Regions from separate parts of the Mesorhizobium sp. M1050 genome, predicted to be linked through region 2. Evidence: riboswitches for the same ligand, from Rfam matches in the RefSeq annotation. Region 2 holds a riboswitch; the other holds the start of a gene.

Region 1 (7,127 bases), on a different contig from region 2:
ACTGCCGGCCGCCTCGACGCAAGTCGAAAAGGACGGCAAGTTCGTTCTCGAGGGCAACATCTTCGGCGACGGTGCCAAGCGCAACATCAGCGCCTTCGGTGTTAAATCGGCGGCGCCAACGCAATATCCCGCTGGCACTTCGGCCGATCTCGGCGATGGCGAAATCTTGCAGCTGAATGAAGACGGCAGCTTCGTCATGCAGTCGCCCAAGGCATTCGAAGGCGATCGCGGCCAGCGCGTCTACTATGCCTCGTCGGCGCCGCCGAAATTCACCACCGAGAACTACAAGACAGTCTTGTTTTCCGAGGGCATCGGACGGTCGTTCATGAATTCGCTGACCGTCACCATCCCGGCGACCGTCATCCCGATCCTGATCGCTGCCTTTGCCGCCTACGCTCTGGCCTGGATGCGGTTTCCCGGCCGGGCGCTGCTGATCGCCGTCATCATCGGCCTGCTGGTGGTGCCGCTGCAGATGTCGCTGATCCCGCTCCTGAAACTCTACAACGGCGTCGGCGCTTTCTTCGGCATGCCGTCGAAAACCTATCTCGGTATCTGGCTGGCGCATACCGGCTTCGGCTTGCCCTTCGCCATCTACCTGCTGCGCAGCTACATTGCCGGCCTGCCGCGCGAAATCATGGAATCGGCGCGTATCGATGGCGCCAGCGATTTCGAGATCTTCGTCAAGATCGTCTTGCCGCTGTCCTTCCCAGTGCTGGCTTCGTTTGCCATCTTCCAGTTCCTATGGGTATGGAACGATCTGCTGGTGGCGATGGTTTTCCTGGGTACAGAGGCAGACCAGATCGTGCTGACCGCCAAGCTCAATGCGTTGTTGGGCTCACGCGGTGGCGACTGGGAGATTCTGACGACATCGGCTTTCGTGACCATAATCGTGCCGCTGATCGTCTTCTTCTCGCTGCAGCGCTATTTTGTCCGCGGGCTGCTTGCCGGCTCGGTGAAAGGAGGCTGAAACGATGCGATCCGCTTTGAAGGCCAGCTCGAAACCTGACCTCGCCATCGATCGCGACTGGTGGCGGGGTGCTGTGATCTACCAGATCTACCCGCGCAGCTATCAGGACTCGAACGGCGACGGTATCGGCGACCTCAAGGGGATCATCGGCCGCCTCCCCTACATTGCGGCACTCGGTGCGGACGCCATCTGGATTTCGCCGTTCTTCAAATCGCCGATGAAGGATTTCGGCTACGATGTCACCGATTATTGCGACGTCGATCCGATGTTCGGTACGCTGGCCGACTTCGACGCGCTGACCGCCGAGGCACACAGGCTAGGCTTGAAGGTGATGATCGACGAGGTGCTGTCGCACACCGCCGACAACCACCCATGGTTCAAGGAAAGCCGGTCGAACCGCACCAACCCGAAGGCCGACTGGTACGTCTGGGCGGACGCCAGCCCGGACGGCACGCCACCCAACAACTGGCTATCGATCTTCGGCGGCTCGGCCTGGCAATGGGACACCAGCCGCCAGCAATATTACCTGCATAATTTCCTGGCCGAGCAGCCCGACCTCAACTTCCACAACCACCAGGTCCAGGATGCGTTGCTGGACGTCACCCGCTTCTGGCTGGAGCGTGGCGTCGACGGTTTTCGGCTCGACACCATCAATTTCTATTTCCACAGCCAGGGCCTGGAAAACAATCCGCCGCTGCCGCCGGAAGAGCGCAACGACCAGACCGCACCCGCGGTCAACCCCTACAATTATCAGGACCATCTCTACGACAAGAGCCGCCCTGAGAACCTCGGCTTCCTCGAGCGCTTCCGCGCGCTGCTCGACGAATACCCGGCAACCGCCGCGGTCGGCGAGGTCGGCGATTCGCAGCGGGGACTGGACGTTGTGGCTGCCTACACGGCCGGCGGCAAGCGCGTGCACATGTGCTACTCGTTCGACTTCCTGGCGCCGGAAAAGATCAGTGCGGCCAAGGTCCGCTCGGTGCTGGAATCCTTCGGCAAGGTCGCCAGCGACGGCTGGTCGTGCTGGGCCTTCTCCAACCACGACGTGATGCGCCCGGCCTCGCGCTGGGCGGCTGGCGAAGCCGATCCGACCGCCTACCTCAAGGTCATCTCGGCGCTCTTGATGTCATTGCGCGGTTCGGTCTGCATCTACCAGGGCGAAGAGCTTGGGCTCGCCGAAGCGGAACTGCGCTTCGAGGACTTGCAGGACCCCTACGGCATCCGCTTCTGGCCGGAATTCAAAGGCCGCGATGGCTGCCGCACGCCGATGGTGTGGGACGGCAGCGCCAAGAATGGCGGATTCTCCCCGGCAAAGCCCTGGCTGCCGGTGCCGACCAAGCATCTGTCGCAAGCGGTCAATGTCCAGCAGGGCGACGAGAATTCGCTGCTTGAGCACTATCGTCGCTTTCTCACGTTCCGGCGTGCCCATCCGGCGCTTGTCAAGGGTGACATCACCTTCATCGAAAGCGAGGGCGACACCGTCGCCTTCACCCGCCGCGCAGGCAACGAGCAGATCGTCTGCGTCTTCAATCTGGGAGCCGGGCCAACCAACGTTGACCTTGGCAGCCGATCGCTGCAACCTTTGCCCGGGCACGGATTTTCGGGGCAGGTAAGCAGCGGTTCCATCGAGCTTGGCGGCTACGGCGCCTGGTTCGGGCGCGTCGACTGAATTTCAAATCACTGGAGGAACCCAATGGCCGATGTCACGCTAAGACAAGTGAAGAAGTCCTACGGCAATCTGAACATTCTCCACGGCATCGACCTCGATATCAAGTCGGGCGAATTCATCGTCTTCGTCGGTCCGTCGGGCTGCGGCAAGTCGACATTGCTGAGGTCGATCGCCGGGCTCGAGGAAATCACCTCTGGCGAGCTCAGAATAGCCGGCGAGGTCGTGAACGACGTGCCGCCGTCGAAGCGGGGCATCGCCATGGTGTTCCAGTCCTACGCGCTGTACCCGCACATGACCGTTTACGACAACATGGCGTTCTCGATGAAGATCGGGAAGGAGAACAAGGCCGAGATCGACCGGCGCGTACGCCAGGCGGCGGAAATCCTGCAGTTGACGAAATATCTCGACCGCTTGCCCAAGGCGATGTCGGGCGGACAACGCCAGCGCGTCGCCATCGGCCGCGCCATCGTGCGCAATCCGAAGGTGTTCCTGTTCGACGAGCCGCTGTCGAACCTTGACGCCGCACTTCGCGTCGCCACCCGCATCGAAATCGCCAAGCTCAAGGAATCGATGCCCGCCACGACCATGATCTACGTCACCCATGACCAGGTCGAGGCGATGACGCTGGCCGACCGCATCGTTGTGCTCAAGGAAGGCCATATCGAACAGGTCGGCACGCCTATGGATCTCTACAAGAAGCCCGGCAATCTGTTCGTTGCCCAGTTCATCGGCTCGCCGGCCATGAACATCCTGCCGGCGACCATCGAAAGGACCGGAAACCCGACTGTCGTCAGCCATGTCGGCGGGCGCAAGGCAACCGTGCCGATCACGACCCCTGCTTCGGCAAAGGGCGCCGCGGTGAGCTTTGGCGTGCGGCCGGAGGACCTGATCATTGCCAGCGGTGCGGACTATCTGTTCGAAGGGACGGTCGACTATGTCGAGCAGCTCGGCGAGGTCCAGCTTGTCTATGTCGACATCGGCCGCGCCGATCTGCCGCTGGTGACCAAGCTGCCCGGCAATGTCGAGGTCAAGCGCGGCTCGACATTGCGGCTGAGCGCCAATGGCGAAGACCTGCATATCTTCGACACGGATGGGCGGTCCTTCGCGCTTCACGAAGCAGAGGCTAAGGCGGCCTGAGGTTCCATGATGAGACTGCACGTTGCAAAAACAAGAGCGGCGGGCCCAGCCCGCCGCTCTTGTTTGGAGATCAGCTTCGGCTGTTAGCGGCCGAAGAGATTCCGGTCGCTGCCCTGAGGGGCGGACTTCGGTACGTCGCCCGACGAATTGAGCAGCTTGTAGACCGGCGAACCGGTGTCGCGCACCGAAGACGTCGGCGTGGTGTCGACCTTGGAGGTCGCCAGCTTGTTGATATCGGTGCCACCAACGTTGTCGTTGCGGGCATAGGCGCTGCCGGCGGCAATCAGAAGAGCGGCGGCAGTAAGAACAATCTTTTTCATTTTTGACACTCCGTATTCTCGAATTCGATGCTGCCGATTAACCCGCAGCATCGCTGTCGGATGTTGGTTTTGATCGGATGTTAGTTGTTGCCGAACAGGTTGCGGTCGCTGCCATGGTTGACAGGCGCCTGCGTGGCCGGCTCCGACTTCTTGACGGAAGCCGTGTACGAGCTGTCGACGGCGGTGGTGGCAGGCTGGTTGGCGCCGTTGGAGCCAAAGTTGTCGCTGCCGGCGAAGACACTGCCAGTGACGGCCAGAACGGCGGCGGTAGCAAGAATGATCTTCTTCATCTCAACTCTCCTGAATTTCTGGATTTCGCCAGGATGGCGGGCGAACCCGCCGTCAACTGGGAATTGGTTGTTAGTGGCCGAAGAGGTTACGGTCGCTGCCCTGGGCAGGTGTCTGAGCAGCCGGTTCGGACTTCTTGACCGAAGCGGTGTACGAGCTGTCGACGGCAGTGGCTGTCGGGGCGTTCGAACCATAGTGGTCGCTGCCATTAGCGAAGGCGCTGCCGGAAATGGCCAGAACGGCGGCGGCAGTGAGAATGATCTTTTTCATTTTTTGTACTCCAGTATCTTCTTTTTCGTCCGTCTAGCGGCGTGTCTTGGAAATGAAATCGCGTCGTTCGGACAGCCCCGATGTGGGAGGGCATCCTCGCCTTTTCCAATCACGAAGTTGTTTCGTGTGGACCATGATTCCGCTACTTGAAATTGTGCCAAGGGCTTCTACACGCTACTTATTATTTATCTTTTTCAATGGTTTAAGCAAAACCGTCCGCTGGATCACCAACTGTTGCCAAGGCCCGGCGTTCACAATGTCCTGCACGCACCGTCAACAGAAACGAACCGTTCGGTTCGATTTTAGAATCAGCTAATAGTCACTTTTCGAAACCGTTAGCCTTTTTGGCCGCCGGCAAGGGGTCGGCTTTCGAGGAGATTGCAAGTGGCGATGGCTGCCGAAGAGATAGGATTTCAGCCCGGCAATCGCCAACCCGAACGTTTCGCACGCGTGTCGCGCGGCATGGATACGATGTCGTTTTCATGCCGATGACGCGCCAGCGATCGTGGTTAGATCATGCCATCTCAGGTGCCGCTTCGTGACGACGGGGCGGAGAATTGGGAAGCCGGTCAAAATCCGGCGCTGCCCCCGCAACGGTGGTGGAGTTCAAGTCGCAACGGGAGACCACTGGGCAACTGCCTGGGAAGGTGTCGCGATCGTCCGCAAGGACAACTCCAGAGCCCGGAAACCAGCCCGAGATTTCTAGACTCGACTGATCGCGGTGGGCGATCAAGAGGTGGATAGTGCATGCCCGGCGCCTCGCCGGCCTGCGTCCAATCCTTCCTCCGTCACCACCAGTTCAGTCCTTAGATAACGAGGACAGGACATGGATATTCGCAACGACATGCTGAGGCGCTTGAACAGCCGTCGGCAAGGCTTTTCGCTAGAGCAGCCCTTCTACACCGATCCAGACTACTTCAAGCTGGACATGGAGCTGATCTTGTATCGCGATTGGCTGTTCATCGGCCATGATTGCGAGCTGCCGAAGCCGGGCAGCTACATTACTGTGCAGATCGGCGACTATCCGGTTGTTCTTGTCCGTGACCAGCAAGGCAAGATCAACGCCTTCCACAATTCCTGCCGCCATCGCGGCAGTCGCGTCTGCAACACCGACAAGGGTACTGCGGCAAAGCTCGTCTGCCCCTATCACCAGTGGACCTATGAGCTCGACGGCCGGCTGCTGTTCGCCCGTCAGATGGCCGACGGTTTCGACAAGAGTGAGTTCGGTCTGAAGCCGGTCGCCTGCGAGAGCGTCGGCGGCTATATCTTCATCTGCCTGGCCAAGGAGCCAGCGGATTTCGCGCCGATGCGGGCGATGATCGAACCTTATCTGCTGCCGCACCGGTTGCGGGAAGCAAAGGTCGCCTTCGAGAGCACGATCATCGAGAAGGGCAACTGGAAGTTGGTCTGGGAAAACAACCGCGAGTGCTATCACTGCGTCGCCAATCATCCCGAGTTGTGCAAGACCTTCCCCGAGGCTCCGACCGTGACCGGCGTCAACGGCGCCGACAGCGACCCCGAAATGGTCGCGCATTGGGCCAAATGCGAGGCATCAGGCCTGCCGAGCAAGTTCCGCATCGATCCGGCCGGGCAGTATCGCGCCACCCGCGCGCCGCTGCTGCGCGATGCCGTCAGCTACACCATGAGCGGCAAACTGGCGGTGAAGAAGAACCTCTCCGACGCTGTCTCCGCCGACCGCATCGGCACCTTGATGCACTATCACTATCCGACGACATGGAACCATATCCTCATCGATCACGCGGTGACGTTCCGGGTGGTGCCGATCAGCGCCACGGAAACGGCGGTGACGACGAAATGGCTGGTGCACAAGGACGCGGTCGAGGGCGTCGACTACACCATCGAAGACCTTACCCATGTGTGGACCGAAACCAACGACCAGGACCGCCGCATCGTTGAGGAAAACGCCCTCGGCATCCTGTCGCCCGCCTATGAACCGGGCCCCTATTCGGAGCTGCATGAGGGCGGCGTGATCCAGTTCGTCGAATGGTACGCGTCGTTCATCGGCCCGCGCCTCGCCGAAGGCGGAAGGCCGGCGCTGCGCAGCGTCGCCTAGTTGCATCACATGCACAAGACATGAGGGACAAGAGAGGATGAATGCGATGACGGATCTTGGCCTCTATCGCCATCTCGACCAGATGACGCCCTGGAACGACAGGCTGCAGGTGCTGGAGGTGATCGGCGTCAGCGACGAAGCGCCTGACGTCAAGACCTTCACCTTCCGCTCCGACAACCAGACCTGGTTCCGCTACAAGCCGGGCCAGTTCGTGACGTTGGAACTGCCGACCGCGGACGGGCCGCTGATGCGCACCTATACGCTGTCGTCCTCGCCATCGCGGCCGTTCTCGATCGCAGTGACGGTGAAGGCGCAAGCCGGCAGCACCGGCACGCGATGGATGTTTGACCATCTGACGCCCGGCTCGCACGTCAAGGCCTATGGGCCGACCGGCGATTTTTC
Region 2 (7,127 bases):
AACCCCAGGCCCAGGCATCGGCCAGCGTTACGATGCCGATATCGACATTGCGCTGTTTGAAGATGCGATTGCCGGTCAGCAGTTGATCAAGGTCGTCGATCGACTTGAGGAACGGATCGATCCATTTGCCGATATCCTCGACCAGCTTCTGCGGCAGGTCCTGATGGACACCACCCGGACGGAAATAGGCGGCATGCATGCGCGAACCGGAGGCGCGCTCATAGAACACCATCAGCTTTTCGCGCTCGACGAAGCCCCACAGCGGCGGCGTCAGCGCACCGACGTCCATCGCCTGCGTCGTCACATTGAGGATGTGCGACATGATGCGGCCGATTTCGCAGTAGAGCACGCGGATCAGCTGGCCGCGCTTCGGCACCTCGATGCCGAGCAGACGCTCGGCAGCCAGCGCGAAGGCGTGCTCCTGGTTCATCGGCGCGCAATAGTCGAGCCGGTCCAGATAGGGGATCGCCTGCAGATAGGTCTTGGCCTCGATCAGCTTTTCCGTGCCGCGATGCAAGAGCCCGATATGCGGATCGACGCGATCGACGACTTCGCCGTCGAGTTCAAGGACCAACCTCAAAACACCATGCGCCGCAGGGTGTTGAGGCCCAAAGTTGATGTTAAAATTGCGGACGGAGGTTTCAGCCATTTACTGCTTTGCCTTCTCGTCACCCGGCAGGACGTAATCAGTACCTTCCCACGGGGACAAAAAATCGAAATTGCGGAATTCCTGCTTCAATTCCACAGGCTCGTAGATGACGCGCTTGGCTTCGTCGTCGTAGCGCACCTCGACGAAGCCGGTCAGCGGGAAATCCTTGCGCAGCGGGTGGCCTTCGAAACCGTAATCAGTCAGCAGGCGGCGCAGATCGGGATGGCCCGAGAACAGCACGCCGTAGAGATCGTAGGTCTCGCGCTCGAACCAGTCGGCACCCGGAAAGACGCCGGTGATCGACGGCACCATGGTTTCCTCGTCGGCCTGCACCTTGACGCGGATGCGCACATTCTGCTTCGGCGACAGAAGATGGTAGACGACGTCGAAGCGCTTGGCGCGTGACGGATAGTCGGCGCCGCAGACGTCGATGATCGAGATGAACTGGCAGCGCGCATCGTCGCGCAGGAAGGTCATGACCTCGACCAGATCGCGCGGCTCGACGCCAATGGTAAGCTCACCATAGGCGATATCAGCGTCATTCACGCGGTCGATCAGCTTCTCGCCGAGATAGGTCGACAGTTCGCTCAGGGATGCGGTCATGGATTTACCGTTCGATCGTGCCGGTGCGGCGGATCTTCTTCTGCAAGAGAAGAATGCCGTAAAGCAGCGCTTCGGCGCTCGGCGGGCAGCCGGGCACATAGATGTCGACCGGCACGATGCGGTCGCAGCCACGCACCACCGAATAGGAATAGTGGTAGTAGCCGCCGCCATTGGCGCAGGAGCCCATCGAGATGACGTAGCGCGGTTCCGGCATCTGGTCGTAGACCTTGCGCAGCGCCGGCGCCATCTTGTTGGTCAGCGTGCCGGCGACGATCATGATGTCGGACTGGCGCGGAGACGCGCGCGGCGCGACGCCGAACCTCTCCGAGTCATAACGCGGCATCGAGGTGTGGATCATCTCGACCGCGCAGCAGGCAAGACCGAAGGTCATGAACATCAGCGAACCGCTGCGCGCCCAGGTAATCAGCGCCTCTGTCGAGGTGACGAGAAAGCCCTTGTCGGCCAGTTCGTTGTTGATCTCGAGGAAGAAGGGATCGTCTCCCCCTACCGGCCGGCCGGTATTGGGATCGAGGATACCTTTAGGCTTCGGCGCGACGAGGGTGCCTGAACTGTCGTTCAATCCCATTCCAGCGCTCCTTTTTTCCATTCATAGGCAAAGCCGATGGTCAGCACCGCCAGAAACACCATCATCGACCAGAAGCCGAGCATTCCGATCTTCGAGAACGACACCGCCCACGGAAACAGGAAGGCCACTTCCAGGTCGAAGATGATGAACAGGATCGACACCAGGTAGAATCGGATGTCGAACTTCATGCGGGCGTCGTCGAACGAGTTGAAACCGCACTCGTAGGCGGAAAGCTTTTCGGGATCGGGGTTGCGGTAAGCCACCAGGAAGGGTGCGGCCAGCAGCGCCAGGCCGACAACCAGCGCCACGCCGATGAACAGGACGATGGGCAGGTATGAGCTCAATAGTGCGTTCATGCTCGGCTTTCCGTTGGCGCCAATCCACGTTGATTACAGCACCGGACCCTAATGCGGAAGCGTGACAGTTTAACCGCTGAACCGTTTTAAGGGCCTATGCTGCAACGCGGCGAGGGTTAGCGCAGCACTTCCAGCGAAGCAAGTCAAACCTTGTTCAAAACACTGACCTGGACGGCTTATCGCGGCAAACTGGTCCGATCCGCTCCTGTTTGATTTCCTTCGCTTTTTACTCCACTTTTCTCTCCTGACATGGTTGCTGCCAAAACCCTGCTAGCATTGTCCGGAATCACCGATCATCGCCCTCAGAGTGACGCCTGCATGAAGGAAAAGATCTCGCTCCCCATGGCCCGGCGCATCGCGCTTGCCGCCCAAGGTTTTCTCGATCCCCGCCCAACAGCTACGCCAGACCGCCGCCATTTTGCCCGCGTGCTGGCTCGAACCGGTCTGCTGCAGATCGATTCCGTCAGCGCGGTGGTGCGCGCTCATTATATGCCGCTCTATTCGCGCCTTGGCCCTTACCCTCTCGCCTTGCTCGACAATGCGGCCATGACGCGCAAGCGCACGGTCTTCGAATATTGGGCGCATGAGGCCTCTTTCCTGCCGGTCAAGACATACCCGCTGATGCGCTGGCGCATGCAACGGGCCGAGCGCGGCGACGAAATGTATCTGGGCCTTGCCAAATGGGGCCGCGAGCACGCCGCCTATGTCGAAGAGATCTACCGCCAGGTCGTCGAGCGCGGCCCGACCGCCGCCTCCGCGCTCGAGGGCCAGAAGGGCTCGGGTGGCTGGTGGGGCTGGAGCCATGCCAAGCATGCCTTCGAATGGCTGTTCTGGGCCGGACGCATCACTACGGCGCACCGTCGCGGTTTCGAACGCTTCTATGACCTGCCCGAGCGTGTGCTGCCGCAGGCGATCCTCGATCTTCCGGTTCCGGCCGCCGAGGACGCGCACCGCGAATTGCTGCGCATTTCCGCCCGAGCCCACGGCATCGCGACATCAGGCGATTTGCGCGACTATTTCCGCCTGTCGCCGGCCGACATGAAAGGCCGGCTGGAGGAACTGGTTGAAACAGGCGAATTGCTGCCGGTGCGCGTCGAAGGCTGGGACAAGCCAGCTTATCTTCACAAGGATGCCCGTCTGCCGCGCAAGGTCGAGGCACGCGCCCTGCTGGCGCCGTTTGACCCGGTGGTCTTCGAACGCTCGCGCACCGAGCGGCTGTTCGATTTCCACTACCGCATCGAAATCTACACGCCGGCCGACAAGCGGCAATACGGCTATTATGTCCTGCCGTTCCTGCTCGGCGACAGGATCGTCGCGCGCGTCGACCTCAAGGCCGACCGGCCGGCCAGTGCCCTGCGCGTCCATGCCACCTATGCCGAGTCCGGTGCGCCGCCTGAAACCGCTGCTCAGCTCTTCGAGGAATTGAAACAGATGCAGGGCTGGCTTGGCCTTGAGCGCATGGAAGTGACGCCCGCCGGTGACTTGGGTCCGGCGCTGGCCGACATCGCCGTGTCGTAAGCCGCGTTGACACTGCCGCCTGCAAAAGCCTAAATCCGGTACAGACGGTCTCTTCTCTTCAACGAGAGGAGCTAAGAGGGAATGCGGTGAGGGACGAAATCCCAAATCCGCGGCTGTCCCCGCAACTGTAAGCGAAGAGCCAAGGCCGAAAGCCACTGGGGTGATCCCGGGAAGGCGGCTACCCAAGGCAATGACCCGCGAGCCAGGAGACCTGCCGTCTGCGACTACAGAATCCGATCGTCCGGCGGGTTTCCGGGCAAGGAGCACGATCTTTGGACCACGACAGCAGTTTTTCGGCTGGCACAGCGGATGTTTCGTCCGGCCATGATGATGCCTTGGCTGGCGTCACCGTGATCGTCTGCGCCTCCTGCCGCGATGAAACCGGCTCCGACGCCCATCCCCGCGCCGGCGAACTGCTGGCGGACGACACGCGACGCGCCGCGTCGGGCGACAACATTCGCATCAGCAGCGTCGAATGTCTCGGCAATTGCAAGCGGCGGCTCAGCGCCGCCATCCTGCGCGACGGGTGCTGGAGTTATGTCTTCGGCGACCTGACGGCAACCAGTGGCAGCGATCTCGTCACCGGCGCGAAGCTCTTCGCCACCTCGGCCGACGGTTTGATCCCGTGGCGCGGCCGCCCCGATAGCCTGAAGCGCGGCCTTGTTGCCCGCATCCCTCCCCTCGACCTGTTGAAGGACTTGAAATGACTGCTTCCGTCTCCCGCGTCCCCTGCACCGTCGTCACCGGCTTTCTCGGCGCCGGCAAGACGACGCTGGTCCGCCATCTCCTGGAAAACGCCGGCGGCAAGCGTATTGCCATCATCGTCAACGAGTTCGGCGACATCGGCATCGACGGCGAGATCCTGAAGGGCTGCGGCATCGACACCTGCCCCGAGGAAAACATCGTCGAACTGGCCAATGGCTGCATCTGCTGCACCGTCGCCGACGATTTCGTGCCGGCGCTCGACCAGATCCTCGCGCTGACTCCGAAGGTCGACCACATCCTGATCGAGACTTCCGGCCTCGCTTTGCCCAAGCCGCTGGTCCAGGCTTTCCAGTGGCCGAGCGTGAAAAGCCGCGTGACCGTTGATGGCGTCATCGCCGTGGTCGACGGGCCGGCATTGGCCGAGGGACGCGTCGCCAACGACATGGAGGCACTCCAGGTGCAGCGCGCCCAGGACGAGACGCTCGACCACGACGACCCGGTCGAGGAAGTGTTCGAGGACCAGATCGCTTGCGCCGACCTGATCATCCTGTCGAAAAGCGACCTGATGGACGCCACCGGCACCGCCCGCGCCAACGCCATCATCAACGAACACTCCGCCCGCGCGGTGAAGATCGTGCCGACGTCGCATGGCAAGGTGGATCCCTCCGTGCTGCTCGGCCTCGGACTCGCGGTCGAGGACGATATCGAGAACCGCAAGTCCCATCACGACGGCGCCTTCGACCATGAGCATGACGACTTCGATACGTTCATCGTCGACATTGCCTCGATCGCCAATCCGGACGAATTGGCGAAACGCGTCGCCACGGCTGCCGAGGAAGAGAACGTGCTGCGTGTGAAAGGCTTCGTCGAGGTCGGCGGCAAGCCGATGCGGCTGCTGCTGCAGGCCGTCGGGCCGCGCGTCAACCACTACTATGACCGCGCCTGGACGGCGCAGGACGACCGCCGCTCGCGCCTTGTCGTCATCGGCCTCAAGGGGCTGAACCGCCCGGCTATCGAGCGTATACTCGCCGGCTGATTTCGGACACAGGTTGCGATGCACATCCTAACCACGACATCCGCCTCGCTCGACGACCTCGCCGAGCCGGTCGATCTGCGGCAGACGCCGGCGGATATCGTGGCCCTGTCCTTCACCGACAGCGACCTCGCCGGACTGGCGGCAGCGTGGAAGGCCGACGCCGACCGCCTGCCCTCGATGCGGCTGGCGGCACTGCGCGACTTGCGCCATCCCATGTCCGTCGACCTCTGGGTCGACAGCGTCGCCCGTCACGCCAAAATCATCCTCGTCCGCATCCTCGGCGGTTACGACTGGTGGCGCTACGGCTGCGACCAGCTTGCCTCGACGGCGCGGGCGCGCGGTATAAAACTGGCGCTGCTGCCTGGCGAATGCCGCGACGAGGACCTAAGGCTGATCGAAGCCTCGACGCTGCCGCGCGAAGAACTCGACGGCTTGCTCGACTATTTCCGCGAGGGCGGCCTGGCGAATATGAGCGCGCTGGTGCGAAGGTTGGCAAGGTTAGCGGGGTCCGATGCGGACGTAGCAGAGCCGGTCGCAGTGCCGAAAGCCGGTTACTACGACCCCGAACGCAGCGTCGTCCCCCTCCCCCTCGAGGGGAGGGTCCGGCCGCAGGCCGGGGGTGGGGTCCTCTCTGAGACGCGCCGACTCAAAGAGACGTCGAGTCCGGTCGTACCGACCCCACCCGGCCCTTCGGGCCACCCTCCCCTCGAGGGGGAGGGAAGCGTCGTGCCCATCCTGTTCTACCGCTCGATGCTGCTGGCCGCCGATGTCGCGCCCATCGACGCCCTGTTTGAGGCGCTGCGGCAGCGCGGCATCAACCCCGTCCCCATCTTCGTCTCCAGCCTCAAGGACCCAGCATCCCTGGCGTTCGTGGAAACGTCACTGGCCTTCCTGAAACCCGCCGCCATCATCACCGCGACCGCTTTCGCTTCCGGCGCCGAGCCCGGCGTCGAAACTCTGTTCGACCGCGCCGGCGTGCCCGTCTTCCAGGTCATCGTCGCCACCACCCGCCGCGATATCTGGGAAAACAACCAGCGCGGCCTGGCGCCCGCCGACCTCGCCATGCATGTCGTGCTGCCCGAACTCGACGGCCGCATCCTCGCCGGCGCGATCTCCTTCAAGGGCGAGAGCGAGACCGATCCCGCGCTTGGCCACCGCGCCTTCGCCAACCGACCGGAACCCGATCGCGTCGCGCAGGTGGCTGACCGCGTCGCGGCCTTCATCCGCCTGCAGCAGACGCCCCGCGCCGGGCGCAAGCTCGCCATCCTGATCCCGGATTATCCGAGCGCCCCCGGCCGCACCGGCTACGCCGTCGGCCTCGACGTGCCGTCCAGCGTGTTGGCGATGCTGCATGACTTGAGCGAACAGGGCTATGGAGTTGAGGGGATTCCGGAGACGCCGCGTGCGTTGCTGGAGAGCCTGGAAACGTCCAGCCACGGGCTGAAGCTTGACGACTATCTCGCCTCTTCGACCGAATTGCCGAAGGCGGCAATGGTTGCTGTAGAGGCTGCTTGGGGGAAGGCAGAGGACGAGTTAGGTTTGCGCGAGGCACCCCCCTCTGTCCTGCCGGACATCTCCCCCGCAAGGGGGGAGATTGAGCTGTCATCTGCGCTTTCGCTAATCTCAAGCGTTGCAGAAGAGGCGCAGGCGGCGGCACTGCCAATCTCCCCCCTT

Evidence for each region. A riboswitch is a leader RNA that binds a small molecule or an ion and turns the genes downstream of it on or off. The one in region 2 is predicted to bind cobalamin.
Region 1: it holds a riboswitch for cobalamin, as region 2 does, so the genes downstream of both, NKH57_RS15220 (aromatic ring-hydroxylating oxygenase subunit alpha) here and NKH57_RS07065 (DUF1636 family protein) in region 2, are expected to answer to the same signal.

The regions. Positions count from the first base shown of each region.
Region 1 is NZ_JAMYMV010000023.1:50,084-57,210, forward strand. It holds gene NKH57_RS15190 (carbohydrate ABC transporter permease) at 1-967, shown strand, start outside; gene bglA (beta-galactosidase BglA) at 972-2,636, shown strand; gene NKH57_RS15200 (ABC transporter ATP-binding protein) at 2,661-3,773, shown strand; gene NKH57_RS15205 (DUF680 domain-containing protein) at 3,857-4,093, opposite strand; gene NKH57_RS15210 (DUF680 domain-containing protein) at 4,174-4,383, opposite strand; gene NKH57_RS15215 (DUF680 domain-containing protein) at 4,454-4,651, opposite strand; cobalamin riboswitch at 5,161-5,362, shown strand; gene NKH57_RS15220 (aromatic ring-hydroxylating oxygenase subunit alpha) at 5,478-6,725, shown strand; gene NKH57_RS15225 (FAD-binding oxidoreductase) at 6,772-7,127, shown strand, end outside.
Region 2 is NZ_JAMYMV010000008.1:37,050-44,176, reverse strand. It holds gene NKH57_RS07090 (NADH-quinone oxidoreductase subunit D) at 1-649, opposite strand, end outside; gene NKH57_RS07085 (NADH-quinone oxidoreductase subunit C) at 650-1,252, opposite strand; gene NKH57_RS07080 (NuoB/complex I 20 kDa subunit family protein) at 1,257-1,838, opposite strand; gene NKH57_RS07075 (NADH-quinone oxidoreductase subunit A) at 1,829-2,194, opposite strand; gene NKH57_RS07070 (winged helix-turn-helix domain-containing protein) at 2,513-3,712, shown strand; cobalamin riboswitch at 3,741-3,945, shown strand; gene NKH57_RS07065 (DUF1636 family protein) at 3,985-4,419, shown strand; gene cobW (cobalamin biosynthesis protein CobW) at 4,416-5,453, shown strand; gene cobN (cobaltochelatase subunit CobN) at 5,472-7,127, shown strand, end outside.